One region of the Janthinobacterium sp. JF4 genome, then DNA from elsewhere that is predicted to be linked to it. Evidence: predicted binding sites of a transcription regulator. Region 1 holds the regulator's gene; each other region holds the start of a gene.
What was found. Region 1 encodes FNR, which switches genes on or off when oxygen is low (the NO sensors DNR and NnrR bind a similar motif). Its sites were predicted from a motif close to TTGATNNNNATCAA; they were not measured.

Region 1 (9,905 bases):
TCACCTGGTCGTGCGGATTGCAATACAGGGTGACGCGACCGCGCGTGCCTTTCTGCGGGCCGCAGCCATGGCTGGCCTTGTCTTTGTCCAGGCTGAAATCATGTGTCTCGTTGTCCGCCATGCGGCGCAGGCAGGGATCGATGGCCGGTTCCGACGCCTGGCCGCGCACGATGTCGAAAAATGCCGCCAGGGTCTGGCGGCGCGCCTTGCCGCTTTGCCGGCCCACATTGCCATCGACATCCCTGACTTGCCCCTGCAGCCAGCCTTCCGTGTCGTTTCTGCGCAACAGGCTGTACGGAGGATTACATAAAACATAAGTATCGGCCACGCAACGGCCGCTTTTGCCTGCCGCATCTTTCACGTCAGCCATCTTGTTGCCCAGAAACGCCGCCGCCATGCCCACCATATTGCCCTGGCTGTGACAAACCAGCGTGATCGGCACATCGGCCTGCCGCTGGCGGATGGCCGCTACCAGATGCGCCAGGCGCAAAGCCGCCAGCACGAAGTAGGGGCGCGGTGGGCAGGCATACACGATGCGGTCGTTGACGGGATTGAGATGCTCGATATGGATGAACAGGAAGAGGGCGTCCGACAAGCCCTCACCCCACAGATCCGGCAGCGAGGAGCAGCCATTCGCGAACGGGCCGCCGCCCCAGTAAGCGTGTTCGTTCAGGTAGACCGAATCGCCATACGCCTGCAACTCCTTGTCGCTGGCCTTGTAGCCCCAGCGGAACTGGATCACGGGCGAGAAGTGCGCTTGCGGCCCGATGAAGGTGCTGGCCGTATAGTCGGGATCGACATAGCCGTCATCGCTCAACTCGCTCCGGTAGCGCAGCGGCGTCAATTGTCCGGCCTCGGGCGTGGCGTGGCATAGGTGCTCGTCGCAGCGCTTCATGCGCGTGTTCAGGCCGGCGCACAGGCCTGCTTCGGCCGCGCTGTACCACTCGCCGTCGGAATTGACGCCATGCACGAAGATGACGATGCCCGGCGACGGCATTTGCTGCAGGCAGTCGAGCAGGCTGTAGCTGAACAGGGACGTTCCGTTGAGCTTTCCCACAACCAACTTAATATCTTCACCATCCGCTGGCGCGCTATCGGCATGACTCATGGCTAGCCCTCATCATGACTGGACTGTCCACTGTAAACCGTTGCTAATCTACATGTTTTAAGCTACATCAAGCCAGCGCTTGCAGGGATCTTGCATGGCTTTTTTGACCGAAATATCACTTTATTTCGATGCCAGTTCGCTACGCTTATTTCATCCGGGGAATTTTGATCCACATCAAAGTTTTTTCGCGGTCAAACACTTACTCTCTGGCCACCATCATAAATAGTAATTCCAGGGAGAGTCTTTGTGGATCAATCGCTGAACTATAACTACAAGATCGTGAAGCAATTCGCGGTCGCTACTGTGGTATGGGGCATCATCGGCATGCTGGTTGGCGTTATCATCGCCGCTCAGCTGGCCTGGCCTGCCCTGAACCTCGACATACCTTGGCTGACATACGGACGCTTGCGTCCGCTGCACACGAATGCGGTGATTTTCGCCTTCGGCATCTGCGGCCTGTTCGCCACCTCGTACTACGTGGTGCAACGCACCTGCCAGGTACGCCTGTTTTCCGACAAGCTGGCCGCCTTCACCTTCTGGGGCTGGCAAGCAGTGATTCTGGCAGCGGTGGTCACGCTGCCGATGGGCATGACGCGCGGCAAGGAATACGCCGAGCTGGAATGGCCCATCACCATCCTCATCGCCGTCGTCTGGATCGCCTACGCGATCGTCTTCTTCGGCACGCTGATCAAGCGCAAGGTCAAGCATATCTACGTGGCCAACTGGTTCTTCGGCGCCTACATCCTGGCCGTGACGATCTTGCACGTGGTCAACGGTGCCGTCAGCCCCGCTTCGGCCACCAAATCCTACTCCGCCTACAGCGGCGTGCAGGACGCGATGATCCAGTGGTGGTACGGCCATAACGCGGTGGGTTTCATCCTGACCGCCGGCTACCTGGGCATGGTCTACTACTTCATCCCGAAACAGGCCGAGCGCCCCGTGTACTCGTACCGCCTGTCGATCGTCCACTTCTGGGCACTGATCTTCACCTACATGTGGGCCGGCCCGCATCACCTGCACTACACGGCCTTGCCTGACTGGACGCAATCGATCGGCATGGTCTTCTCGCTGGTCCTGCTGGCGCCAAGCTGGGGCGGCATGATCAACGGCATCATGACCCTGTCGGGCGCCTGGCACAAGCTGCGCACCGACCCGATCCTGAAATTCATGATCGTCTCGCTGTCGTTCTATGGCATCGCCACCTTCGAAGGTCCGATGATGTCGATCAAGACCATCAACTCGCTGTCGCACTACACCGACTGGACCGTTGCCCACGTGCATGCGGGCGCCCTGGGCTGGGTGGGCTTCATCACCATGGGTTCGATCTACTACCTGCTGCCGCGCCTGGCGGGCCGCACGCAGATGCACAGCACGCGCCTGGTCGACGTGCACTTCTGGGTGGCCACCATCGGCATCGTGCTGTACATCGCCGCAATGTGGATCGCCGGCGTGATGCAGGGCCTGATGTGGCGCGCGGTCAATCCGGACGGCACCCTGACCTACACCTTTGTCGAGAGCGTGAAAGCGACGTATCCGTACTACGTGGTGCGCGTGGCCGGTGGCCTGCTGTACCTGTCGGGTATGTGCATCATGGGCTACAACACCTGGATGACCTTGCGCGGCAGCAAACTCCCCGTCGCCCGCATTCCGGAACTGAACGCGGCGCACGCCTGATAGGAGCGAAAGCAAATGAAATTTTCACATGCATGGATTGAGAGAAACCCCTGGCTGCTGATCGCCCTGGTCACGGTAGTGATCAGTATCGGCGGCGCCGTCGAGATCGTCCCCCTGTTCTTCCAGAAGAGCACGACGGAGCCGGTCGCCGGCCTGAAGCCGTACTCGCCGCTGCGCCTGGCTGGCCGCGACATTTACGTGCGCGAAGGCTGCTACAACTGCCACTCGCAGATGGTGCGTCCGCTGCGCGCGGAAACGGAACGCTACGGCCACTATTCGGTCGCTGGCGAGTTCGTCTACGACCGTCCGTTCCAGTGGGGTTCCAAGCGCACGGGGCCGGACCTGGCCCGCGTGGGCGCGCGCTACAGCGACGAATGGCACCGCACGCACTTGAACAACCCGCGCGACGTGGTGCCCGAGTCGAACATGCCGGCCTACCCATGGCTGGCGAAGACCAAGCTGGTGCCTGACGAGATCATGCCGAAGATGCGCGCTCTGAAACGCCTCGGCGATCCGTACAGCGATGCGGAAATCGCCGCCGCGCCGGCCCAGCTGCAGGACAAGACGGAAGAAGACGCCCTGGTCGCCTATCTGCAAGGCCTCGGTACATTAATCAAAACAAGGAATTAGCATGGCAATCGAAAACCTGTTTGACAGCGCCAGCAGCGTCATGACGGTGGTTTCCTTTACGACGTTCATCGGCATCCTGTGGTGGACTTTCAGCCGCAGCAATAGCGACTTCGACGCGGCGGCGCGCCTGCCGTTCGACGACGAAGCGCTCGACTACGCGGCCGATGCCGCGCCAGCACAAGGGGAGCGCAACCATGGCTGATTTTACCAATGGCTTCTGGAATATCTACATCATCGTGCTGTCCCTGCTGGGCATCATCGGCTGCGGCGTGCTGCTGTACTCGCAGTCGAAAATCAAAGTGGTCGCCGGCGCCCCTGCCGATGGCACCACGGGCCACGTCTGGGACGAGGACTTGAAGGAACTCAACACGCCGATGCCGCGCTGGTGGATGTGGTTGTTCTACATCACCATCGTCTTCGCCCTGGCGTACCTGTTCCTGTACCCGGGCCTGGGCACCTATGCCGGCAGCCTGGGCTGGAAATCGACGGGCCAGTACGAGGAAGAGCTGAAGAAGGCGGAAGCCGACTACGGTCCCCTGTTCAACAAGTACCTGAGCCAGGACTTGAAGACGGTGGCCGCCGATCCGCAGGCGCAAGCCATCGGCCAGCGTCTGTTCCTGACCTACTGCGCGCAATGCCACGGTTCGGATGCGCGCGGCAACAAGGGCTTCCCCAACCTGACGGACAAGGACTGGCTGTATGGCGGCGAACCCGACATCATCAAGACCACCATCCTGCACGGCCGCAATGGGCAGATGCCACCGATGGGCGCCGCCCTGGGCTCCGAAAAGGATGTCGAGAACGTGGCCCATTATGTGCTGAGCCTGTCCGGTTCGACCTCGGATCCCGTCAAGTCGGTGCTGGGCAAGGCCAAGTTTGGCGCCTGCATGGCCTGTCACGGCGCCGATGCCAAGGGCAACCAGATGCTGGGTGCACCGAACCTGACGGACAAGATCTGGCTGTACGGCGGCAGCGCCGATACCATCATGGAAACCGTACGCAAGGGACGCAGCAACACCATGCCGGCCTTCAGCGATTTCCTCGGCGAGTCCAAGGTGCACGTGCTGTCGGCGTATGTCTGGGGCCTGTCGAATCCTCAGACGCCCGTGAAATGACGTAATGGAACCTCAAGTCATCAAGATGTATGCGGCCCGCGAGCAGATCTACCCTCGCGAGGCCAAAGGACGCTACGCTACCTGGCGATGGGTATGCGTCTGGCTTACCCAGCTGGCGTTCTACGGCTTGCCGTGGTTGACCTGGAATGGCAGGCAAGCCCTGCTGTTCGATTTGACCACGCGCAAGTTCTACATTTTCGGCGTCGTGCTGTGGCCCCAGGATTTCATCTATCTGGCGGCCCTGCTGATCATCTGTGCGTATTTGTTGTTCCTCGTCACGGCCATTGCCGGGCGGGTGTGGTGCGGGTTCTCTTGCCCGCAAACGGTATACACGGAAATTTTCCTGTGGGTCGAACGCCGCATCGAGGGCACGCGCAGCGCGCGCATGGCCCTCGACAAGCAGGGCCCCTCCGTGCGCAAGGCATTCAAGAAGACGGCCAAGCACCTGGCATGGGGCGCCATCGCCCTGTGGACGGGCTTTACCTTTGTCGGCTACTTCACGCCGATCAAGGAACTGGCGCACTCGGTGACCACCCTCAATTTCGGTCCCTGGGAATGGTTCTGGGTCTTGTTCTACAGCCTGGCAACCTACGGCAACGCGGGCTGGCTGCGCGAGCAGGTGTGCAAATACATGTGCCCCTACGCACGCTTCCAGAGCGCCATGTTCGACCAGGACACCCTGATCATCACCTACGATACCAAGCGCGGCGAACCACGTGGCGCCATGAGCAAGAAGGCCGGCAACAACGACAAGCTGGGCGATTGCATCGATTGCACCCTGTGCGTGCAGGTATGTCCGACCGGTATCGATATCCGCAAAGGCCTGCAGTATGAGTGCATCGGCTGCGCCGCTTGCGTCGATGCCTGCAACAGCGTGATGGACAAGGTCGAGCGGCCGCGTGGCCTGATACGCTACAGTACCGACCATGCGATGGAAAACAACTTCAATTCGAAGCAGATCCGCCAGCGCGCCATGCGCCCGCGCGTGCTGATCTACACGTCCATCCTGGCTCTGATCATCATCGCCGTATGTACTTCGCTGGCCCTGCGCACGCCCCTGAAAATGGACGTGATCCGCGACCGCGGTTCGATGGGACGCGAAGTGGAAGAGGGCATGATCGAAAACGTCTACCGCCTGCAGATCATGAACACCTCGGAGCAAACCCAGCATTTTAAAATCAGCGCTTCCGGCTTGCCGGGCCTGACCTTGCTGACACGCGAAGAAGTGACCTTGCAGCCGACGGAAACGCTGGGCTGGCCGATCCGCCTGCGCGCGCCGCACGGCGTCGGCGAGAAGGGCTCGAACAAGATTGCGATCGAATTGCACTCGCTGGACGACCCGTCGCTGCATGTGCGTGAAAGCGCGGTATTCATCGTGCCGCGCTAATGCAGGAAGGCCAGTCCCCGCATGGGGATTGGCCGTTTACACAGGAGAAATACCATGTCTGACAGTCTGAAACTGCAACCGCCCGCCGATCCCTGGTACAAGCATCGCTGGCCTTGGCTGCTGATGATCGGTCCCGGCCTGTCCGTGGTCGTCGGCAGCTTCATGGGCTATATCGCGTTTACGCAGCCCGATGCGCTGGTGGTGGGCGATTACTACAAGCAGGGCAAGGCGATCAACCAGGACCTGCGGCGCGACACGGTCGCCAGCGACCTGGCGATGGACACGAGCTTGTCCTACGATGTGGCGTCAGCGCGCCTGACCGGTTCCGTGCACAGCTTCGGCAAGGCCTATCAGGCGCCGTTGCAGCTGCACCTGGCGCATGCGACGCTGCCGGAAAAGGATATCAAGCTGCTGGTGCAGCCCGATGCGGCCGGCAATTTTACCGTGGCGCTGCCGATGCTCGAGCGCAGCCGCTGGCAAGTGCTGGTGGAAAACGACAAACGCGAGTGGCGCCTGTCCGGCATCTGGACCTGGCCGCTGCAGCGCAGCATCGCGCTGCATGCGGATGAAGAACTGTAAGTCTTACTTGCAGACGTCCGTGCCGGCCGTGATGGCCTTCAGTTTTGCCGGCTGCAGGATCTCGATCTCTCGGTTGGAGACGCGCAGCCAGCCTTCCTTCTTGAATTTGGACAATAACCGGCTGACGCTCTCGATAGTCAGGCCCAGGTAGTTGCCGATTTCCTCACGCGACATGCGCAGCTGGAATTTGCTGCTCGAATAGCCGCGCGCTTCATAGCGCGACGCCAGGTTGACGATGAAGGCGGCAAACCGCTGCGTCGCCTGCATATTGCCCAGCAACAGCATGACGCTTTGCTCGCGCGTGATTTCCTGGCTCATCATGCGGTGGAAATGGCGCAGCAGGGTCGGCATATTGCCCAGCAATTGTTCCAGGCTGGAAAACGGGATTTCACATACTTCGCTGTCTTCCAGCGCCACCGCATTGCAGTGGTGGCGGTCGGCGCTGATGGCATCCATGCCCAGCAGCTCACCCGCCATCTGGAAACCCGTCACCTGCTCCTCGCCGCCCGGATTGATCTGGTACGTCTTGAAGTGGCCCAGGCGGATCGCGTACAGGTTCTGGAACGAGTCGCCGATGCGGAACAGCGAGGCGCCGCGCACGATCTTGCGGCGGCGGCCGATAATCTGGTCCAGCCTGTCCATGTCGCCCACATCGAGGCCCATCGGCAGACACAATTGATGCATGCTGCAGGTCGAGCATCGCGCACGCAACGCCTCCACGTTCACGGTGGGCAAGGTGGGAGTGAGTAGCGCTTCAGTCATGTCGGTACCTTTTAGAAAATGCAATAACAAGTTTACTGCATACAGGGTTGCCATGTGCCAATTTCACTGCAATTCCGCTGAATAAACGACGTTCCGACTTTAATTATATGGCAACATCGTCAAAAGCCCATGCGGAGAGGGCCATTTGCGCGGCGCCGCTTGCCAAGTTGATGTATTGATAGGAAAATTCCTGACAGCATTATCTGCCGCCTGTGCCGCCCGGTACTGAAAAGGAAATCATGAAGCCTCTCGGCATTAAAGCAAAAGTCGCGCTGGCCACCAGCCTGACCTCGATCGCCATGATCGCGCTGGTCACCATGATCCAGGTGCAGCGCATGCGCGACGACTTCACCCGGGTACTGCTGAGCCAGCAGTCGTCCCTGATCGCGCGCACCGCTGCCGAGCTCGACGATAAGCTGGGCATGCTGCTGCAAGTCGTCGCCCTGACGGCCAAGCAGCAGCCGCCCGCATTGATAGGCCAGCCCGTCCAATTGCGCGAATATTATTCGCGCCGTTCCATGCTGGTGCTGTTCGATGACGTGCTGGTGCTCGATGCGCATGGCGCCATCGTGGCCGACATGCCCCAAGTGGCCGGGCGCATCGGCATCAACGTCGCCGAGCGCGAGTACTTCCAGACCGTGCTGCGCACGCGCCAGCCCATGATCACCGAACCGATGCTGGGCAAGGCGAGCGGCATGCCCATCGTGCAGATGGTGGCGCCCGTGCTCGGCGCCGACGGCCAGGTGGTGGGCGTGGTGATTGGCGTGCTGCGCCTGTACAAGGATAACCTGCTGGGCCGCCTGCGCTCGGAAAAGATCGGCAAGAGCGGCTATTACTTCATCGTCACGCGCAGCGCCGTGCCGCGCTACGTGCTGCATCCGGACACCAGCCGCCTGCTGCAGCCGCGCGCGCCGAACGCCAACCTGACCACCACGCAGCTGCTGAAGGACGATGGCGAAGGCAGCATGGTCAGCACCAACAGCCGCGGCATCACGGCCGTCAACAGCTTCAAGCGACTGAAATCGGTGAACTGGCTGCTGGCCGCCTCGCTGCCCCTCGAGGATGCCTTCGAACCCTTCGACGGCGTGCTGTACCGATTGGTGCTGTGGAGCGTCCTCGCCTCGCTGCTGGCCGCTGCCGTTCTGGGCTGGGTCACCGTGCGCCTGCTGTCGCCGCTGGTGCGCCTGCGCGACACCCTGCTGGCCCTGCGCACCAGCGGCAGCCGTTTCACCCCCGTGCCGGTGCAGCAGCGCGACGAGATCGGCGAACTGACGGAAGCGTTCAACGGCCTGATGGGCGAACGCGACCGCCTGCAACAGGAACTCGAATCGCGCGCGGCGGAGCTGGAGCAGGAGCGCGACCGGGCCGAGGCGGCCAACCGCGCGAAGAGCGATTTCGTGGCCAACATGAGCCATGAAATCCGCACGCCCCTCAATGCCGTGCTGGGCATGGTGTATTTGCTGGGTAATACCAAGCTCGATACGGAACAGCGCAAGTATCTGACCATGGTGCGCGTGGCGGGCCAGTCGCTGCTGGGCATCCTCAACGACGTGCTCGACTATTCGAAGATCGAGGCGCGCCGCATGGAATTGTCGCCCGTCGAATTCGACCTCGACGAAGTCATGAATACCCTGGCCACGACGATGACGATGAATGCGGGCGAAAAGGAGCTGGAACTGGCCATCGCCGTCGAGCCCGACGTGCCGCGGCGCCTCGTGGGCGACGCCCAGCGCCTGCAGCAAATCCTCGTCAACCTGGCCGGCAACGCCATCAAGTTCACCGAGAGCGGCGAAGTGGTGGTGGCCGTCAGCCTGGCCGAGAGCGAAAACGGCCGCGCCTGGCTGCGCTTCGAAGTGCGCGACACGGGCATCGGCATGACGGAGCTACAGCAACAGCAGCTGTTCGCCGCGTTTTCACAGGGCGACCAGAGCATCACGCGGCGCTTTGGCGGCACGGGCCTGGGCCTGGCCATCAGCAAGCAGCTGATCCACATGATGGGCGGCGACATCGCCGTCGCCAGCAGCGAAGGCAAGGGCAGCCGCTTCTGGTTCAGCGTGCCGTTCGACATGCTGGCGCAGCCGGCCGAAACGCGGCGCACGCCGGCCCTGGGCCAGCTGCGCCTGCTGGTAGCCGACGACAACCGCACCACGCGCGAACTGATCGTCAAGCTGATCGAGGCGTGGGGCTGGCTGGCCGACGAAGTGGACTCCGGCTTTGCCGCCATCGAGCTGTACCGCGAACGCCTGGCGCAGCAGCAGCCGTACGACGTGGTGCTGGCCGACTGGCACATGCCCGTCATGGACGGCCTGGCCACGGCCAAGGCCATCCGCCAGGCGGCCAGCGGCCAGCGCCAGCCCATCGTGGTGATGGTCAACGCCTTTGCCCGCAACCACCTCGAGGAAATTTCCAGCGCGGCCGAAGCCGACGTCGTGCTGATGAAGCCGATCACGGGGTCGAGCCTGTTCGATGCCCTGCACCAGGCGCTGATCGCCAAGCACGACGGCGGCGAACAGCGCATCCTGCACCAGCCGCTGGGCACGGAACTGGCCGGCGTGCATTTCCTGCTGGTGGAAGACAATCATTTGAACCAGGCCGTGGCGCGCGGCATCCTCGAACACATGGGCGCCACCCTGGACGTGGTGGGCGACGG
Region 2 (9,905 bases), on a different contig from region 1:
CGCCGCACACGCCAAGGACCCGAAAGAACTCGTCATCGGCACCAGCTCCGGCCCATATTCGGACCAGCTGAAGCTGGGCATCAAGCCTATCCTGGAAAAACAGGGCTACAAGGTCAAGATCGTCGAATTCAATGACTACGTGCAGCCGAACTACGCGCTGGCCGAAGGCTCGCTGGACGCCAACGTGTTCCAGCACATCGTCTACCTGACCAAGTTCGCCACCGACAACAAGCTGCCACTGAGCGCATTGATCACCGTGCCGACCATGCCGATCGGCCTGTACGGCGGCAAGCAAAAATCGCTGGCGGAAGTCAGGAACGGCGCCACCATCACCATGCCGAATGATCCGACCAACCAGGCGCGCGCGCTGGTGATGCTGGCCAAGATGGGCTGGATCAAGCTCAAACCGAACGTCGACCCGCTGCGCGCTTCCGAGCGCGACGTGCTGGAAAACCCGAAGAAGCTGAAACTGGTGCCGCTGGAAGCGGCGCAGCTGCCACGTTCGCTGGCAGACGCCGACTATGCTTTCGTCAACGGTAACTTCGCCCTGGCCGCCGGCATGAAACTGACGTCGGCCCTCGCCGTGGAAAAGATCTCGGACAGCTACATCAACCTGGTCGCCATCCGCACGGCCGACAAGGCCAAGCCATGGGTGAAAGACCTGGAAGCGGCCTACCGCTCGCGCGCCTTCCTCGACGCGACGAACAAATACCTGGCCGGCTACGAAAAGACGGACTACCAGCTGGCGCTGGAAAAGACGCTGAAAAAATAAAGCGGCGCATGCAATGCAAAAAGGACGGCCAGGTGCAAACCCGGTCGTCCTTTTTTTCGCCCGCGCTACGCGGGTATCTTCAACACTTGCAACGCCTAACAAAACCGTAGCGAGCGGAAGTAAGGCTTGGCGCCCCCGTTGGCTTGAGAAGCGCAACTGTACGAAGGTACAGTGAGCATCGCAGACCACAAATTACGACGCGCAGTAGGTTTTGATAGGTGTCCCTAGAAACGGTAGCCGACGCCGACGCCGATCAGGATAGGATCGACCTTGACTTCGCTGATCTTCGCGCCACCGGCCAGTACGTCGCTGCGGATCTGTACTTTCTTGATGTCGAAGTTCAGCGACCAGTTTTTGTCCAGCTTGTAGTCGACGCCAGCTTGCAGCGAAAAACCCCAGCTGTCATGCTCGAGGCGGCCGGCGCCGTTCAGCAATTTCACGTCCGAGATATTCGTGTAGTTCACGCCGGCACCCACGTAAGGGCTGAGCTGTTTTTCAGGCATGAAGTGGTATTGCAGCGACAGGGTCGGCGGCAGGTGCTTGAACGTGCCGATCTTCGTGCCGGACAAGGTGACGTCATGCTTTTGCGGGTAGGTCAGGATCAGTTCGGCAGCGATATTCGGTGTGAAGAAGTACGAAATATCGATTTCAGGAATCGTCTTGCTGCTGACGTGGATCGTGTCCGATGCGCCGACGCCGCCCACAGGAGCAGATTTGTTGGCCGGATCGATGTGCACAGCGCGGGCGCGCACCAGCCATGGGCTTTCCTGCGCCATTGCGTTGCCGGCGAATGCGCCGATGGCGGCCAGGACGATTGCTGCTGCAGTTGCGGACTTCTTCATTTTATTTCCCTCTGTCGTTAAGTAACGCTGCGAAGTCTAAGAGTGCAGTGCAACAAAAACTTTGATCCACATCAAATAGTGCTAGATGGCATCACTAGAGGGATTTTTTCCTTTGCCCAGGTCAAGAAAATGCGGCATTGCGGCGTGGCCGCGCGCATTGCCCCCGTTTCTCCGGCGGCCAGCCCGCCGCGCCATGCGGATCCAGTTGCCCGCCACGCAATCGCCACTTGCGCCGATGTCACTGGTTTGCAGGCCAGCTAGCCAGCATAATATTTCCACTTCACACGATACAAATGAGAATAGTAATGATTATCATTTGCGATATAATGGATTACCTCGCTAGGCGACTATACAAGGAATGGGAGACATGGATATATTGAGGGAACTGCGTGAATCGGGCTTGAAAGTGACCATCCCCCGCTTGCGGATTCTGCAGCTGTTTCAAGAAGGCACGATCAAGCACCTGAGTGCGGACGATGTCTACAAACTCTTGTTGGCCGAAAAGATCGACGTGGGCCTGGCCACCATCTACCGCGTGCTGATGCAGTTTGCCGAAGCGGGCATTCTGTTTCGCCGCCATTTCGAATCGGGCCACGCCGTCTTCGAACTGAATGAAGGCCAGCACCACGACCACCTGGTTTGCACGGGTTGCGGCAAGGTCGATGAATTCGTCGATGAAGGCATCGAACTGCGCCAGAACGAGATCGCCGCCGAGCGGGGCTTCGTGCTGCATGAGCACGCGCTGTCGCTGTATGGCACCTGCGCCGAGTGCACGGCCAAGAAAGTCCCGCCGCGCCGGGCCTCCTGAGACAGCGCGCAAGGTAGCACCTGGGAAGCCACTGCGCTACACTGCGTGCGCCGCAGCTCAACAAAGGATAAGCATGTACATCGGAGAAATCGCCCGCCTGGCGGGCACCTCGCCCAAGGCCTTGCGCCACTATGAAGCGCTGGGCTTGCTGGGCGACGTGCGCCGCTCGGGCGCCTACCGCGTCTACACGCAGCAAGACCTGGCGCAAGTCAAACTCATACGCCAGGCGCAGGTCCTGGGCTTCCGCCTGGCCGAATTGCTGCCCATTCTGGCTGGCGACGATACCGACTGGGCCGCCCTGTCGCAGCACATCACCGCCAAGCGCGCGCAGGTGCGGCAGGATATCGCCCGCCTGCGCCAGCTCGATGCGCAACTGGCCGACATCGACACGGAAATCCGCGACTGCCTGGCGCACCAGCGTCTGCAAGAAGCCGCTTGACTCTGCCACTAGGGGCAGGCTTTAGCATGCAAGCTCTTCTTTAACGGACAGCCCGCATCATGAGCAAAATTACACCGAAGCGCATTTTAATCCTTCTCGGCCACCCGTCCAGCGACAGTTTCTGCGCTGCCCTGGCCGAGGCCTATGCCGCCACGGCCCGCAGCGAAGGCCACAGCGTGCGCGAGCTGCGCCTGGGCCAGCTGGACTTCGATCCCATCCTGCACGAAGGCTACCGCCAGGTGCAGCCGCTGGAAGCGGACTTGCTGGCGGCGCAGGAAGCCATCAGCTGGGCCGAACACCTGGTGTTCGCCTACCCGATCTGGTGGGGCGGCGCGCCAGCCCTGCTGAAAGGCTTTGTCGACCGCGTCTTCCTGCCCGGCTACGCTTTCAAGTACCGCCCGGGCAAGGCTTTCCCCGCGCAACTGCTGAAAGGCCGCACGGCCCAGTTGCTGGTGACGATGGATACGCCGCCCTGGTATTTCCGCTGGGTCTACCATATGCCCGGCATCCACCAGCTGCGCAAGACGACCCTGGAATTTTGCGGCGTCAAGCCCGTCAAGGTGGCCAGCTTCGGTCCCATCCTCAATTCCACCGAGCAGCAGCGCGAGCGCTGGCTGGCGCAGGCCAGGACGCTGGCGCGCCATCTGTAGCCCGGCAACGGCTTGCCATGCAGCCATCTTGCATACGGTTTTGACAAGCTGGTAATCAAGCCGTCATATTCAAAGGCTACCATGATGATATTGCCTGTTTGTCAGTCGCCTTGCTCTCGCGACAACAAGGGTCCGATCGTCATGTAAAGGTAGCCGCTGTGGAGTTCAACGCTTCTCGATTGCATCTTCCCCGTTATCGCACGTCCGTGGCGGCTGATCTGTGCATCCCCACGGAATCCGTGCAGGCCGACGCCAGCAATTTCGCCGTGCTGGAACTGTTCACGGAGCGACGCGACATGATGAGTCTGCCCGTCACGGAACAGCAGAAACCCATCGGCCTGATCAGCCGCAACATCTTCATGTCGCAAATGTCCAAGCCCTTTTATCACGAGGTGTACGGCAAGAAGAGCTGCATCGCCTTCATGGACAAGGAACCGCTGATCGTCGATGGCGCCATGAGCATCGAAGACCTCACCTTCCGCGCCGTGGAAGCGGGAGAGAAGGCGCTGGCCGACGGCTTCATCATCACCCACGATGGCGCGCTGGCCGGCGTGGGCTTCGGCTTGCAACTGATGAACGTGGTGGCCACCATGCAGGCCGAAAAGAACCGGCAGATCATGCACAGCATCGATTACGCCAGCGTGATCCAGCGCGCCCTGCTGCGCACATCCAGCGCGGAATTGCGCGCCACCTTGCCCGATGCGCACCTGGAATGGCAGCCGCGCGACGTCGTCGGCGGCGATTTCTACTTTTTCGAGCGCCACGCGGGCGGCTGGTTCGCCGCCATCGCCGACTGCACCGGCCACGGCGTGCCGGGCGCCTTCATGACCCTGATCGCCTCGTCGGCCCTGAGCCAGGCCTTGCGCGAACTGGGGCCGCGCGATCCGGCCGCCCTGATCGGCGCCGTCAGCCGCGCCATCAAGACCTTGCTGGGCCAGGACGGCGCCAGCAGCGGCGAAGCTACCGGCCACGCCGGCTCGAACGACGGCATGGATTGCGCCTTCCTGTGCTACGACACGGCCAGCGCCAGCCTGCGTTTCGCGGGGGCGAAACTGGCGCTGCACGTGGTCGCGCCGGGCGAAGAGGCCGTGCGCGCCATCGATGGCGCGCGCATGGGCGTGGGCTATGTCGACACGCCGGCCAGCTACTGCTGGCACAACGAGACGCTGGCCATACCGGCCGGCAGCTTGCTGTTCATCACCACCGACGGCTTGCTCGACCAGATCGGCGGTGCGCGCGACATCGCCTACGGCAAGCGGCGCATGCGCGAGCAGCTGCTGGCGCGGCGCGACGCGCCGGCCGGCGACGTGGCGGCGGCACTGCTGCAGGACAGCGCCGCCTGGCAGGGCAAACAGCCGCGCCGCGACGACCTGACCTTTTTCTGTTTCCGCCTGTAGTTTTGGCGCCAGCGCGCCACCTTATCAACAAGAAACCGGGTCACCGGCTAGCCAGGAGCACGGACGTGCTGTACGAAGAATTCAACGAGTTTTGGGACGTGGCGCGCAAGCGCAACATCATCTTTTTTTACGTGGGCTATTTCTCGCAGCACGTGGTCAGCGCCATTTCCGAAACCATCAAGGCGCGCCTCGATACGGCCGGCGCGGCCGGACCCACGCGGCGGCGCATCTTTTCCTCGTTCATCGAGATGTCGCAAAACATCATGCATTATTCTGCCGACAGCCTGACGCCCGATGCGCAGCTGGACCAGCAGATGCGGCGCGGCTCATTCTGCATCGGCACGCGCGGCGACAGCTTTTTCCTGCTGTGCGCCAACCCCGTCTCGACGGACAACGTGGCGCAGATCCGCGCCCGCCTGGAACCGCTGCACACGATGACGATGGAAGAAATCCGCCTCGCCTACAAGAAGGCCTTGCGCGAGGAAGCGCCGGCCGACAGCAAGGGCGCGGGCCTGGGTTTTCTCACCATGGCGCGCGACGCCAGCGAGCCGCTGGAATTCGAATTCGTCCAGGATCCCCAGGAGCCGGGCCACACCATCTTCTGCATCAAAGCCATCATTTGAAAGAGCCGACTCAGGAAAGCATATGCAATTACCGTCACCACTGTTCATCGCCGCGACCCCGAGTTCGCCCGAAATCGACTTCCGTTTCGAGCAGCACACCCTGTCGATCAAGGGCGAGTCGTATCCGGAGAATGCGGCAGCCTTCTATGGCCCGCTGATCGCCACCGTGCGCGCCTACCTAGATGGCTGCCGCGAGAGCGCCATCACCGTCAACGTCTCGCTGGCCTACTTCAACAGCTCCAGCACGAAGATGCTGTTTACCCTGTTCGACACCCTGAACCAGGCGGCCGTGGACGGCAACCAGGTGCGCCTGAACTGGTACCACGACGAGGACGACGACACCATTCTGGAATTCGGCCAGGAGCTGCAGCAGGACTTTACGGCGCTGGACTTCCACGACCATCCCGTGCAGGGCAGCTAGGGCATGCGCGCCGCCATCTCCGAGTCCAGCCTGGAACCCGACCTGTTCACCGTGGAAGCTGCGGCGCTGGCTGCCGCACGCCGCATGCATGCCGACACTCACGCCAGCGGCGAGGCGCAGCGCCGCGTGCTCGGTGAACTGATTGTCCACTACGAGCGGCTGATGCGCGAGACGCGGCGCCTGATCGGCCGCAGCGACCGCGCCGAACGCGACATGCATTTGCTGAACCGGCAGTTGCAGACGCTGGCCGGCCAGCTCGAATACCGCGCCACGCACGACCCGCTGACGGGCGCCCTGAACCGCGGCGCAGTGATCGACCACGCCTCGCGCTGCCTGGCGCAGGGCGACATGGCGCTGATCGTGCTCGATATCGACCTGTTCAAGCAGGTCAACGACGACTTCGGCCACCCGGCCGGCGACGGCGTGATCCAGGCCGTCGTGGACTGCCTGAAGGGACTATTGGGACAGGAGACGGCCATCGGCCGGGTCGGCGGCGAAGAGTTTTCCGTGGTCTGGCCCACCTCCTCGCGCGACGACGCGGCGCAAGTGGCGCAGCGCATCTGCGAAAGCGTCGGCCGCCAGCGCCATGCGGCGCCCATCACGCGCGCCATCACCGTCAGCGTGGGCCTGAGCTGGAACCGCGCCGGCACGGCCTTCGAAACGGCCTACAGCCATGCGGACCAGGCCCTGTACCAGGCCAAGCGCGAAGGACGCAACTGCGTGCGCCAGTGGCTGGAGAGCTGAATCAGCGCAGCTGTTCGCGCACCATGCTGCCGTCGCGGCGCATGGCGGCTGCCGCACGCTGCATGGCCGCCACCTGCGCCTCGGGCACCTTGAGGTTACAGGCCAGGTAAGTCTGCACGCGATTAAAGGTCAACAGCGGCTCCACCTTGCCCTCCCACTCCTTGCCGGCAAACGGCCTGCTGCCCACCGCCATGCCGACGGCCCACAAGTCGATGCGTCCCAGCAGCAGCTTTTGCGGATTGAGCCACTCCTGCGTCACGGGCGCCACGTTCATGCCGCGCTGGCGCAGGAAATCATCGCGCGCGTCGCCCAGCACCGTGCCGATCACCAGGCCGCGCGCATCGGCCAGCGTGCGCAGCGTGAGGTGCCGCTCGGCCAGGCCGTAGAGTATCCATTCCGCTTCGTTGAGGGGGCCGATCCAGCGAAATTGCGCTTCGCGTTCCTGCGTGCGGCTGGTGGAAAAGAGGCAGGTATCACGCTCGCGCAGCGCCTGCGCATACGCGCGCTTCCACGGCAACAATTCGATGCTGTAGGAAAGACCGGCGCGCGCCATGATGTCGCGCACCTTGAGCGTTTCACGTCCCACGACGACATTGCCTTCCATCATGCTCGATGGCGGCAGATGCTCGCCAACGATGCGTACGTCCGCCGCCGCGGCCAGCGCCGGCATCAGCAGCGCCACTGCCAGCAGCCACGCCATGCTTGCTTGTTTCATGCTTGCTTTCATCCACCACAGGGCAGTCCCTGCCACCAGCAGGATGGTACCATCGGCCCCCGCCGGCCATCGCCGAACATTATCAATTAAGCCATTATTTTTCCGTAACGTGGCTCCGGGCCAACGCCGGGATCATCATGCAAGGGGAAGATGGCGAGAAAAATAACTGGCGGAAAACAGTAGGAGTCGAACCTACGGGAGAACGTCTGACGCCCTCCACCGGGTTTGAAGCCCGGCCACATCACCGGATGAGTGTGCTTTCCGCAGTGCCTGAGCTAGTACTTAGCTGTTGGGCAAGGCTGCGGTGTAGGACCACAGCGCTTGCGGGCGTAATAGATGCCCATTGCCAACACGGCGAGTATAACCGACGCGGTCAAAAAATTCCAAGACCTGGATCGCCCGCTTGCGGCCCAGGCCACTGGCGTCGCGGAAGGTGGCCGCGCCCACGGCGCCATTGCCGGCCGGTACGCCTGCTTCCTCTTCCGCCTTGTGCGCCAGTTCCCGCACCAGTTGGGCCAGCTCGGCCAGCGCCGCCTGGTGATAAAACAGGTCGTGCACCACCTGGCTGATCTGCCCGGCCTTGGCAAGCTTGCGCAACAGCCGGCGCGTTTCGTCCTCGGCCAGACCACAGTCGCGCGCCAGATCGCGCGTCCACGGCGGATCGGCACGCCCCTGCGCCAGCGCTGCCAGCATGGGCTCGGCCAGCGATTGCTCCTGCGGCGTCAGTTCCACGCTGTGCGTCGGCAAATGCAGGCTGGCGCCGCGCGCCAGCACGCTGCCCTGCGCCAGCAAGCCTTCAACCAGGTGGCTCCACAAGGCGTCTTCCATCTCCGCGTCGACGATGCGCTTCAGGCGCCACAGTTCCGGCCCCGCCTCGTCGGGCGCGCGCGCGTGGAAGATAGTCAGGGCGGCCAGCACCCTCTCTTCCAGCGCCAGCAACGCTGGCGGCGCCAGCAGCAGGGCGTCGTTCGCGCGCAGGGCAATGCGCCGCGTGTCGGGCGGCAGCGCCAGGGCGTCCGCCGGCAGCAGGGACAGGCGCAGCAGCAGCGACTCGCGCAGGCCCAGCGGGCTTTGCGCCAGCAGGGCCGCATAGTCGCCGTGCGCGACAAACGCGGCCAGCGCGTCGAGCCAGGCCAGCCTGGCCGGGCTGCGCCGCTTGCGCGCGGGGCCGAACGGATCGAGCAGCATGCCGCCGCCCACCGTCTGCGTGGCTTGCGCATTGCGCACGACGAAGCGGTCGCCCGGCACGCCGTGCATGGGCGACTCGAACACCAGCTGTACCCTGCCCGTCTGGCCAGGCGACAGGGTCTCGCCATCGAGCATGACGGCGCGCGCCAGTTGATGCGCCGCGCCCAGATGCACGTGCAGCGGCGACCAGGCTTTCAATTGCACGCCGGCGTCGGGCAGCAGGGTCAGTTCCACGTCGAGGCGCTCGGAGCACTGCGCCAGCGCCGGCGCGACGATCCAGTTGCCCCGCTCGATGCGCTCGCGCTCGATGCCGGCCAGGTTCAGCGCCAGGCGCTGGCCCGCCATGCCCGTCTCGGCGGCGCGGTTCTGTGCATGGATGCTGCGCACGCGCGCTGGCGCGCCACCGGGCGCCAGCTGCAGCATGTCGCCCACCTGCACCGTTCCCGCCAGCGCCGTGCCGGTGACGATGGTGCCCTGCCCCGGCAAGGTGAACACACGGTCCACGCCCAGGCGGAACAAACGCCGCTCGTCGCGCTGCGGCAGGCTGCGCGCCACCTGCGTCAGGTGCGCCAGCAAGGCGGCCACGCCGGCATCGCCGTCGCGATTGGCGGCGGTGGGGAAAATCGGGCTGCCCGCCAGCGGCGTGCCGGCCAGCAGCGCTTCGATGTCCGCTTCCACCTGCGCCACGCGGGCGCCGTCAGCGCGATCGATCTTGGTCAGCGCCACGGCGCCGCGCGTCACACCCAGCAGCTGCAAGATGGCCAGGTGCTCGTGCGTCTGCGGCATGACGCCGTCGTCGGCAGCCACCACCAGCAGGGCAAAGTCGATGCCCGTCACGCCGGACGCCATGGTGCGGATGAATTTTTCGTGTCCCGGCACGTCGATCACGCCCAGCACCGTGCCATCGGCCAGCGGCAGATAGGCATAGCCGAGTTCAATCGAGATGCCGCGCGCCTGCTCTTCCTTCAGGCGGTCCGTGTGCACGCCCGTCAGCGCGCGCGTGAGCGTCGTCTTGCCATGGTCGATATGGCCTGCGGTGCCGACGATCATGCGGACAACTCGGCAAGCTGCGCGATGAATGCCGTCTCGTGCGCCGCTTCCAGGCAGCGTAAATCGAGCCACAGGGTGTCTTGCCCGATGCGCCCGATCACGGGGCACGGCAAGGCGCGCAAACGCTGTTCCAGCACGCCCAAGGAATTGCTCAGGCGCGAGCCGGAAGCGCTGCGGATGGCCAGACCAAAACTGGGCAATTGATCGACGGGCAAGGCGCCGCTGCCGATCTGGCTTTGCATGGTTTCGGCGGTGA
Region 3 (9,905 bases), on a different contig from region 1:
GTTTCTTCCAGCAACTTGTCAGCCGGCACCACGCGTGACACCAGGCCGATGCGTTCCGCCTCGGCAGCGTCGATGGTGCGTGCCGTCAGCAGCAGATCCATGGCCTTGGCCTTGCCGATGGCGCGCGGCAGACGCTGCGTACCACCCGCGCCTGGCGTGACGCCGACCTTGATTTCCGGCTGGCCGAACTTGGCGCTGTCGGCGGCGATCAGGAAATCACACATCATGGCCAGTTCGCAGCCGCCACCGAGTGCGTAGCCAGCCACCGCGCCCACCACCGGTTTGCGCACGCGCAAGATATGCTCCCAGTTGCGGCTGATATAGCCCTGGGTAAAGGTATCGGGGTAGGTGTAATCGGCCATGGCGGCGATGTCAGCGCCGGCGGCAAACGCTTTTTCGCTGCCCGTGAGCACGATACAGCCGATATTGTCATCCGCGTCGAACTTCAGCAGGGCGTCGCCCAGCTCATTCATCATATTGTCGTTCAAGGCGTTCAAGGCCTTCGGGCGATTCAGGCGGATGACCGCCACTTTGTCCTGGATATCGATGATCAAGTCTTCGTATTGCATAGTGTCTCCTCTGGATGAACGGTGCAACGATTGTAGCGGCTAACGGCAGCGGCGCGACAGGCGCGCTGCTATTATTGTGAGCCCGGTCACCTTTATCGAGCAGCGTATTTTCTCCTCCTTCTTTCAATACTGCGCCCACTACCTGCGCGGCGACGGCAGCGCCGCCAGCGTCAATTTCCGCCGCCTGTGGTTCAGCAACGGCCTCAATTGCTTCGGCGCCCAGATCACCTCGCTGGCCCTGCCCCTGTGCGCGGTACTGTTATTGCACGCGACGCCTGAGCAGATGGGCGTGCTGGTCGCTCTGCAAGCGCTGCCGTTCGCCCTGTTCGGCTTGCCCGTCGGCGTGCTGCTGGACCGGCGCAGCAAGCACCCGATCATGCTCTTCAGCGAAAGCATGTCCGGCCTGGCCCTGGCCAGCGTGGCCGTGGCTTACTGGTGCGGCGTGCTGTCGATGCCATGGTTGTATATAGTGGGGTTCATCATCGGCACGGGCTTCGTCGTCGGTGGCGGTGCCGAGCAAGTGTTTCTGACCTTCCTGGTGGGCCGCGATGGCTTGATCGATGCGCAATCGAAATTCGCCGCCACCGAATCGGCTTCACGCCTGATCGGCCCCGGCCTGGCCGGCGTGCTGGTGCAAGTCTTGTCCGCGCCCGTCGCCATCCTGTGCACGGCTTGCGGTTATCTGATTTCCGTCTGCAATCTGCGCGCCATGAGCGTACGCGATCCGCGACCGGCTCCATCCGACAAGCACGCCCTGCGCGACATCGCCGACGGCTTGCTGTTTGTCTGGCGCGAACCACTGCTGCGCGCGCTGGCCTGGGGTGCCGGTATCTGGCACTTCCTGTTTTACGCCAGCATGGCCTTGACGGTGCTGTTCGCCACGCGCGACCTGGGCATGAGCCCTGGGGTGCTGGGCATGACGCAGATGCTGGGCGGCGCCGGCGTCTTGCTCAGCGCCTTCATCGTCAAGCCGCTGACGCGCCGCCATGGCGCCGGCCGCACGATCCTGATCGGCCTGGCATCGACTTCGCTCTGCTTTGCCCTGACGCCAACGATTCCCGCCGCGCTATTTGGCAGCGCGGCCGCCAGCGCCGTGGCGTATGCCATATTGATGTTCTTTTTCGATTGCGGCGTGATGCTGTTCTTTATTCCCTACCTGGGTTTGCGCCAGAAGGTCACGCCGGACCCCATGCTGGGCCGCATGACGTCGACCATGCGCTTCCTGACGGTGGCAACCGCGCCGCTGGGCGCGCTGGCCGCCGGCTGGGTAGCGGAACACTTCGGCGTGCGCAATGGCCTGGCGTGCATCGCGGCAGGCAGCATCCTGTTGACGGTCGCCATGGTGTGGGGCACGCCGCTGCGTAGCGTGCGCACCTGAAGCGATGAACGGGCATACACTGCTGAAAGATTGCCTTGGTGACACTATTCATGCCAAAGCTTGCGAGGTTTGATTTACATCAAGGTTTTAGTTGATGTAAATCCATAAGCTGTCTTACATCACTTGAGGAGCACGCTATGTTTAACACCATCTTATTCCCCACCGACGGCTCGCCGTTGTCCGACAAAGCCGCCGAGACCGCCCTCGCCTTCGCCCAACTGAACAAAGCCAAGCTGGTCGCCATCAGCGTGGTGCAGCCCTTCCCGTTCTCGCCGATGGCCGACGGCGGCATCGTGCTCGACGCCAGCCTGTATGAACAGCAGATGCAGGAAGCGTCGCAACGCGCCATCGACAAGATCGGCGCAGCGGCGCGCGCCGCCGGCGTGCCTTTCGAAGGCGTGGTGGCCGTGTCGCCGAGCCCGCACGATGAAATCGTCAATGCGGCGCAGACCCACCATTGCGACATCATCCTGATGGCCTCGCATGGCCGCAAGGGCTTGAACAAGCTGTTCGTGGGCAGCGAAACGCAAAAAGTGCTGGCGCATACTCACTTGCCAGTGATGGTCTTGCGCTAAGCGACACCACGACCCGCCCGGCGCCGCGAGAAACTCAGCGCGCCGGCGCCTGTTTCGGCAGCAACACCCACACGGCGCCGCTCTGCTTCATGCGGCCCGCATTCTCGGCCGCTTCCACGCCAAAGCCAAAGAAATAATCGACACGGATCGGTCCGCGAATGGCGCCGCCCGTATCCTGCGCCATCACCAGGCGCTGCATGGGAATTTCGCTATTGGCTTGCGTGGTGGACAGGAACACGGGCGCACCCAGCGGCAGGAAACGCGAATCGATGGCCACCGAGCGCTGCGGTGTCAACGGCACGCCCAGCGCGCCCTTCGGCCCCACTTTCGGGTCCGGCAGACGCTCTTCCTTGAAAAAGACATAGCTGGGATTAGCGTTGAACAATTCATCCTTGCGCGTGGGGTGGCCGGCGATCCACGCCTTGATGCCCTGCGCGGATGCCTGGCTCAGGGTCAGCTCGCCCTTGTCGACCAGGTAGCGGCCGATCGATTTATACGGATGACCATTCTGGTCCGCGTACGCCACGCGCACGGTTTCCTGCGTATCGGTCAGTTGCACCCTGCCGCTGCCCTGCACTTGCAGGAAGAATGCTTCCACTTCATCATCCACCCACAGCAATTCCTTGCCCGTGACGGACGTGGCGCGCTCGATGTCGGCGCGGGTCGCGTACGGTATCACCTTCTTGCCGACCAGCTTGCCCCGCAAGCGCATGTTCTTCAATTCCGGATACACGCCGGCCAGGTCCACCGAGACGAGGTCGTCGGGCACCTTGTACAGCGGCGTCTGGTATGGACCGCCGCGCTTGCGCGCCCCGTGCAGCAGCGGCTCGTAATAGCCGGTCACCAAGCCGGTACTGGCGCCATCGGCGGTAATGACTTGATTGGGCACAAAGAAAGTCTCGAAAAACAGGCGGATGGCCTTGTCGCTGTCGGCATTGACCTGGCGCGCTATCGTGCACGATTCCTTCCAGTCCGGACGCTTCACCAGCACGCCGCACGAAGCCATGAACGCCGGCCAGGCGGCGCGCATGTCGTCGCGGGTCCAGCCTGGCAAGGCGGCGAACTTGGCCGGCACGAACGTTGGGGCCGCAGCATCGGTCACGTCTTTGGCATCCTTGGCCTCGGCCGGCTTGGCAGGCACTGGCCTGACGACGGTCGGAGCGATGGCCGGGGCCTTGCCAGTCGCGGTGACCGGCTCTGCCGGCGGCGTGGTACAGGCGGAAAGCGCAAGCGCGACGGCACCGACTGAAACGGGTAGACTACCGCGTGTCAACAGACGGCGGGTAAATACTAAGCTGCGGGTAAATAACATAGGGGGGTGTATGTGGATCTTGATGATAGAGGCGCTGGTGGCGTTCTTCTTGCTGGCATTTATAGTCTGGTGGACCATGTATGCGGGTAAAAAACCCGCACCACCGGCGCGCAAGCAGCTCAGTGAAGAACAGGACGCCACCGAAAAACTGAAGTAAGGAGGCAAGCCCCCGGCGTTTCCTTAATGCAGGGTACGCGGCACCGACAGCACGAACTCGGGGATCGGCGCTTCGAACTGATGTCCATCCTCGGCCACGCAGAAGTATTCGCCGTGCATCGAGCCTTGCGGCGTGCCCAGCATGGTGCCGCTCGTGTATTCGAACTGCTCGCCCGGCTGCAGCAGCGGCTGGTGGCCGACGGCGCCCAGGCCCCGTACCTCTTCCACCTTGTTGTTCGCATCCGTGATGACCCAGTGGCGCGAAATCAGTTGCGCGCCAGCTGTGCCCGTGTTGACGACGCGAATCGTGTAGCTGAACACGTACCGTCCCTGGTCCGGTGCCGATTGCTCGGGCAGATATTGCGTCTTGACCGTTACCGTAAATTCATAAGTCGCCATCGTCATTCCTATTCAGACATTGCCAGTCATATTGTGTGTCGCGCGCGACGCATTGGCCATCGCGCGATGCGTATTCGGTGTTTCACCGTACTTCAATGAAGCATGGTAGCGGCGTCAGGCGTAAAATAGCGCAAATCGCATTTTCTATCCTTTGGCTACTTCACCATGACAACATTCCGTATCGCTCCCAGCATCCTGTCCGCCGACTTTGCCCGCCTGGGCGAGGAAGTGCGCAACGTCGTTACCGCCGGCGCCGACATCATCCACTTCGACGTGATGGATAACCATTACGTGCCGAACCTGACCATCGGTCCGCTGGTATGCGAAGCGATCCGCCCGCACGTGCAAGTGCCCATCGATGTGCATCTGATGGTCAAGCCTGTCGATCGCATTATCCCGGATTTCGCCAAGGCTGGCGCGAACATCATCACCTTTCACCCGGAAGCGTCGGATCACGTCGACCGTTCCTTGCAGCTGATCCGCGACAATGGCTGCAAATCGGGCCTGGTGTTCAACCCGGGCACGCCGCTGCACTACCTGGAACACGTGATGGACAAGATCGACATCATCCTGATCATGTCCGTCAACCCGGGCTTCGGCGGCCAGTCCTTCATTCCGCAAGCGCTGAAGAAAATCGCCGAAGCGCGCCGCATGATCGACGAATCGGGCCGTGACATCATGCTCGAAGTCGATGGCGGCATCAAGATCGACAACATCGCCGCTGCCGCGGCTGCCGGCGCCGACACCTTTGTCGCCGGCTCGGCCATCTTCGGCAAGCCGGACTACAAGGCCGTCATCGATGCCATGCGCGCAGAATTGGCCAAAGTAGCGGGCGCCTGATGCAAGCGGGCACGGTGAAAGACCACGTACTGGCCGGCGTGCGCGCCGCCATCATCGACCTCGATGGCACGATGCTCGACACCGTGCCCGATTTTCATGTCGCCATCAATGGCATGCGCGCCGAACTGGACCTGGCGCCCATCAGCGCCGACGCCATCAAGCTGATGGTGGGCAAGGGCTCGGAAAACCTGATCCGCACCGTGCTGGCGCTCGACTTCGATGCCGCTGGCGTGGAACAGCATTTCGAGCAGGCGATGGAGGGCTACCAGCGCCACTACCTGGCCATCAATGGCCAGTTCAGCACCCTGTACCCGGACGTGGAAGCGGGGCTGGCGGCGATGCAGGCGGCGGGCTTGCGCCTGGCCTGCGTCACCAACAAACCGATCGCCTTCGCCCTGCCCCTGCTGAAACTGAAAAACCTGGACCAGTATTTCGAGATCGTGTATGGCGGCGATTCGCTGCCGCAGAAAAAACCGCACCCCATGCCGCTGCTGCAAGTGTGTGCGGACTTCGACTTGCCGCCATCCAGAGTGGTGGCCATCGGCGACTCCTCGAATGACGCGCAAGCGGCCAGGGCTGCGGCTTGTCCCGTACTGACGGTACCGTATGGCTACAATCACGGGCACTCTATACACGATACCGATTCCGATGGTATAGTAAAGACACTGCTCGAAGCAGCCCGTTTTATTGGCATGCAAAACTAACCGGCATACTGACCAAACCCAACACCATATCGTGAACACGTTTCTCATCAAAAAACACAATGTCACCCAAACCGGCTCGATTGAGGCCTGGCTTTGGCGACGCTGGCAATCCTGGCAGGCCTAAGCGCCGAGCCGTTACGATTGCTGCCGGCTACACACGCGTCCTTTGCGCATTTTGCGCGTGTTGCATGTACCGGCAAGTTTTTTGATAACCCACCGCAGGGTTTGTGCACTATGCACACTCATACCCTGACGGCATGGAGAGAAACATGACCGAACTCGAATTCAAATCGCTGGGCCAGCAAGGCTACAACCGCATCCCCCTGATCGCGGAAGCGTTCGCCGACCTGGAAACCCCGCTCACCCTGTACCTGAAACTGGCACAGGCCCAACAAGGTGGCAAGAACACCTTCCTGCTCGAATCCGTCGTCGGCGGCGAACGCTTCGGCCGCTATTCCTTCATCGGCTTGCCCGCCACGACCGTGTTGCGCAGCTACGGCAAACGCACCGAAATCGTCAAGAACGGCAGCGTGATCGAAGAACACGAAGGTAATCCGCTCGACTTCATCGAACAGTTCCAGTCGCGCTTCAAGGTCGCCCTGCGCCCCGGCATGCCGCGCTTCTGCGGTGGCCTGGCCGGCTACTTCGGCTACGACACCGTGCGCCACATCGAGAAAAAACTGGCCGGCGGTGCGCCGAAAGATGACTTGAACCTGCCCGACATCCAGCTGATGGTGACGGAAGAACTGGCCGTCATCGACAACCTGTCCGGCAAGCTCTATCTGATCGTCTACGCCGACACCACGCAGCCCGAATCGTTTTCGAAAGCGCAGCAGCGCCTGAAGGACTTGCGCATGATGCTGCGCCGCGGTGTCGATGCACCCGTCACCAGCGCTTCCGTTCGCACGGAAACCATCCGCGACTTTTCCAAGGAAGACTACCTGAAGGCCGTCGCCAAGGCGCATGAATACGTGATGGCGGGCGACCTGATGCAGGTGCAGATCGGCCAGCGCATCCGCAAGCCATATGTCGATTCGCCGCTGACCTTGTACCGCGCCTTGCGTTCGCTCAACCCGTCGCCGTATATGTACTTCTATAATTTCGGGGACATGCAGATCATCGGCGCCTCGCCCGAGATTTTGGTGCGCAACGAGAAGACGGCCGACGGCGGCAAGAAAGTCACCTTGCGCCCCATCGCCGGCACCCGTCCGCGCGGCGCCACGCCTGAGCGCGACGCCGAATTGTCGGCCGAACTGCTGGCCGATCCGAAAGAGATCGCCGAGCACGTGATGCTGATCGACCTGGCGCGCAACGACATCGGCCGCATCGCCGAGACGGGCAGCGTGCAAGTCACCGACCGCATGGTCATCGAAAAATACTCGCATGTGCAGCACATCGTCTCGAACGTGGAAGGCACCCTGAAGGAAGGTTTGTCGAACCTGGACGTGCTGCGCGCGACCTTCCCCGCCGGCACCCTGACAGGCGCACCGAAAGTGCGCGCCATGGAAGTGATCGACGAACTGGAAATCACCAAGCGCGGCATCTATGGCGGTGCCTGCGGCTACCTGTCGTTTGGCGGCGAAATGGATGTGGCGATCGCCATCCGCACGGGTGTGGTCAAGAACGGCATGCTGTATGTGCAGGCCGCGGCCGGCATCGTGGCCGACTCCATCCCCGAAATGGAATGGCAGGAAACGGAAAACAAGGCGCGCGCCGTACTGCGCGCCGCCGAACAAGTGCAAGATGGCCTGGATGGAGGGTTTTAAGATGCTGCTGATGATCGACAACTACGACTCCTTCACCTACAACATCGTGCAGTATTTCGGCGAGTTGGGCGAAGACGTGCGGGTCTACCGCAACGATGAAATCACGATCGAACAGATCGCGGCGCTGAACCCGGACCGCATCTGCATCTCGCCCGGCCCGAAAGCGCCGGCACAGGCGGGCATTTCGGTGGAAGTGCTCAAGCACTTCGCCGGCAAGAAGCCGATACTGGGCGTATGCCTGGGCCACCAGGCCATCGGCGAGGCGTTTGGCGGCAAGGTCATCCGCGCCAAGCAAGTCATGCATGGCAAGACTTCCCTCATCGCGCATACGGGCGTGGGCGTCTTCAAGGATATCCCCAGCCCCTTCACAGTGATCCGCTACCACTCTTTGGCGATCGAACGCGCCTCGCTGCCTTCCTGCCTGGAAGTGACGGCGTGGACGGACGACGGCGAAATCATGGGCGTGCGACACCGGGAATACGATATCGAGGGCGTGCAGTTCCACCCCGAATCGATCCTCTCGGAGCACGGCCACGCCCTGCTGAAGAATTTCCTCGAGCGCTGATTCCATGCGCACGCCACGGCGTGCCATCAGTGTCCTCCTGCGCCATCATTGAAGAAGGAAGCATCATGCCGATCACCCCACAAGAAGCTCTGCTGCGCTGCATCGAACACCGCGAAATCTTTCACGACGAAATGCTGTACCTGTTCCGCCAGATCATGTCCGGCGACATGTCGCCCACCATGATCGCGGCGCTCACCATGGGCCTGCGCGTGAAAAAGGAAACCATCGGCGAAATCGCCGCCGCCGCGCAAGTGATGCGCGAGTTTTCCACCAAGGTGCCCATGGCCGACACCACCAACCTGCTCGACATCGTCGGCACGGGCGGCGACGGCGCGCACACTTTCAATATTTCCACCGCCTCGATGTTTGTCGCCGCCGCCGCCGGCGCGCGCGTGGCCAAGCATGGCGGGCGCAGCGTCTCGTCCTCGTCCGGCAGCGCCGACGTGCTGGACTCCCTGGGCGTCAACATCAACCTGCAGCCCGAGCAGATCGCCCAGTCGATCGCGCAGACGGGCATCGGCTTCATGTACGCGCCCAACCACCATGCGGCCATGAAGCATGCGGCCCCCGTGCGCCGCGAACTGGGCGTGCGCACCATCTTCAATATTTTAGGACCGCTGACCAATCCCGCCGGCGCGCCGAATATCCTGATGGGCGTATTCCATGCCGACCTGGTCGGCATCCAGGTGCGCGTGCTGCAGCGCCTGGGCGCGCAGCATGCCATCGTCGTGTATGGCCGCGACAATATGGACGAAGTGTCGCTCGGTGCCGCTACCATGGTCGGTGAACTGGTCAACGGCGAAATCCGCGAATATGAAATCCACCCCGAAGACTTCGGCATGTCGATGATCGCCAGCCGCAACCTGAAGGTGGCCGATGCCATCGAATCGAAAGCCAAGATGATGGAAGCGCTGCGCGGCGAGCCCGGTGCGGCCGCAGACATCGTCGCCCTGAACGCGGGCACGGCGCTATATGCGGCCGGCGTGGCCAGTTCGATCGAAGACGGCCTGGCGCGTGCGCGCGCAGCCGTCAACTCGGGCGCGGCCCTGGCAAAACTCGATCAATTCGTGCAGGTCACGCAGCAGCTGGGCACACCAAAGCAAGCGTAAGCATCCGCCCTCCTTTATAGAATAGCGACCATCATGTCCGACATACTCGATAAAATCCTGGCCGTAAAAGCCGACGAAGTGGCCAAGGCCAAGGCGCACCGCAGCCTGGCCAGCCTGCGCGGCGACGTGGAAAGCGACAGCGCCCTGCGCGCCGGCTTGCGCGGCTTTGAAGCAAGCCTGCGCCAGCACATCGCCGCCGGCAAGCCTGGCATCATCGCCGAAGTGAAAAAAGCGTCGCCATCGAAAGGCGTGATCCGCGCCGACTTCCGCCCGGCGGACATCGCCGCCAGCTATGCGGCGCATGGCGCGGCCTGCCTGTCCGTGCTGACGGATGAACAGTTCTTCCAGGGATCCGTGGCATATCTGCAGCAGGCGCGCGCCGCCTGCGCCATTCCCGTGCTGCGCAAGGATTTCATGGTCGACATGTACCAGATCTATGAAGCGCGCGCCATGGGCGCTGACTGCATCCTCTTGATCGTCGCTGCGCTAGACCATGGCCTGATGGCCGAGATGGAAGCGTGCGCCCACGAAC

Region 2: the regulator FNR is predicted to act here: its motif matches at 1,676-1,689, upstream of AC54AF_RS10600 (OmpW/AlkL family protein).
Region 3: the regulator FNR is predicted to act here: its motif matches at 2,017-2,030, upstream of AC54AF_RS25455 (universal stress protein).

Annotation. Positions count from the first base shown of each region.
Region 1 covers NZ_JCAQAV010000012.1:59,063-68,967, forward strand. The annotation lists gene AC54AF_RS12100 (T6SS effector phospholipase Tle3 domain-containing protein) at 1-1,057, opposite strand, end outside; gene ccoN (cytochrome-c oxidase, cbb3-type subunit I) at 1,355-2,782, shown strand; gene ccoO (cytochrome-c oxidase, cbb3-type subunit II) at 2,798-3,412, shown strand; gene AC54AF_RS12115 (CcoQ/FixQ family Cbb3-type cytochrome c oxidase assembly chaperone) at 3,414-3,614, shown strand; gene ccoP (cytochrome-c oxidase, cbb3-type subunit III) at 3,607-4,527, shown strand; gene ccoG (cytochrome c oxidase accessory protein CcoG) at 4,532-5,914, shown strand; gene AC54AF_RS12130 (FixH family protein) at 5,969-6,493, shown strand; gene fnr (fumarate/nitrate reduction transcriptional regulator Fnr) at 6,497-7,255, opposite strand; gene AC54AF_RS12140 (response regulator) at 7,495-9,905, shown strand, end outside.
Region 2 covers NZ_JCAQAV010000009.1:109,684-119,588, forward strand. The annotation lists gene AC54AF_RS10595 (MetQ/NlpA family ABC transporter substrate-binding protein) at 1-772, shown strand, start outside; gene AC54AF_RS10600 (OmpW/AlkL family protein) at 997-1,614, opposite strand; gene fur (ferric iron uptake transcriptional regulator) at 1,982-2,422, shown strand; gene AC54AF_RS10610 (MerR family transcriptional regulator) at 2,496-2,861, shown strand; gene AC54AF_RS10615 (NAD(P)H-dependent oxidoreductase) at 2,921-3,511, shown strand; gene AC54AF_RS10620 (SpoIIE family protein phosphatase) at 3,751-4,908, shown strand; gene AC54AF_RS10625 (SiaB family protein kinase) at 4,974-5,531, shown strand; gene AC54AF_RS10630 (SiaC family regulatory phosphoprotein) at 5,554-5,952, shown strand; gene AC54AF_RS10635 (diguanylate cyclase) at 5,956-6,696, shown strand; gene AC54AF_RS10640 (substrate-binding periplasmic protein) at 6,698-7,411, opposite strand; tRNA gene AC54AF_RS10645 (tRNA-Sec) at 7,579-7,674, opposite strand; gene selB (selenocysteine-specific translation elongation factor) at 7,694-9,649, opposite strand; gene selA (L-seryl-tRNA(Sec) selenium transferase) at 9,646-9,905, opposite strand, start outside.
Region 3 covers NZ_JCAQAV010000059.1:269-10,173, forward strand. The annotation lists gene AC54AF_RS25445 (enoyl-CoA hydratase) at 1-569, opposite strand, end outside; gene AC54AF_RS25450 (MFS transporter) at 646-1,947, shown strand; gene AC54AF_RS25455 (universal stress protein) at 2,085-2,522, shown strand; gene mltA (murein transglycosylase A) at 2,557-3,834, opposite strand; gene AC54AF_RS25465 (hypothetical protein) at 3,845-3,991, shown strand; gene apaG (Co2+/Mg2+ efflux facilitator ApaG/CorD) at 4,015-4,389, opposite strand; gene rpe (ribulose-phosphate 3-epimerase) at 4,555-5,229, shown strand; gene AC54AF_RS25480 (phosphoglycolate phosphatase) at 5,229-5,933, shown strand; gene trpE (anthranilate synthase component I) at 6,203-7,699, shown strand; gene AC54AF_RS25490 (aminodeoxychorismate/anthranilate synthase component II) at 7,701-8,264, shown strand; gene trpD (anthranilate phosphoribosyltransferase) at 8,330-9,373, shown strand; gene trpC (indole-3-glycerol phosphate synthase TrpC) at 9,407-9,905, shown strand, end outside.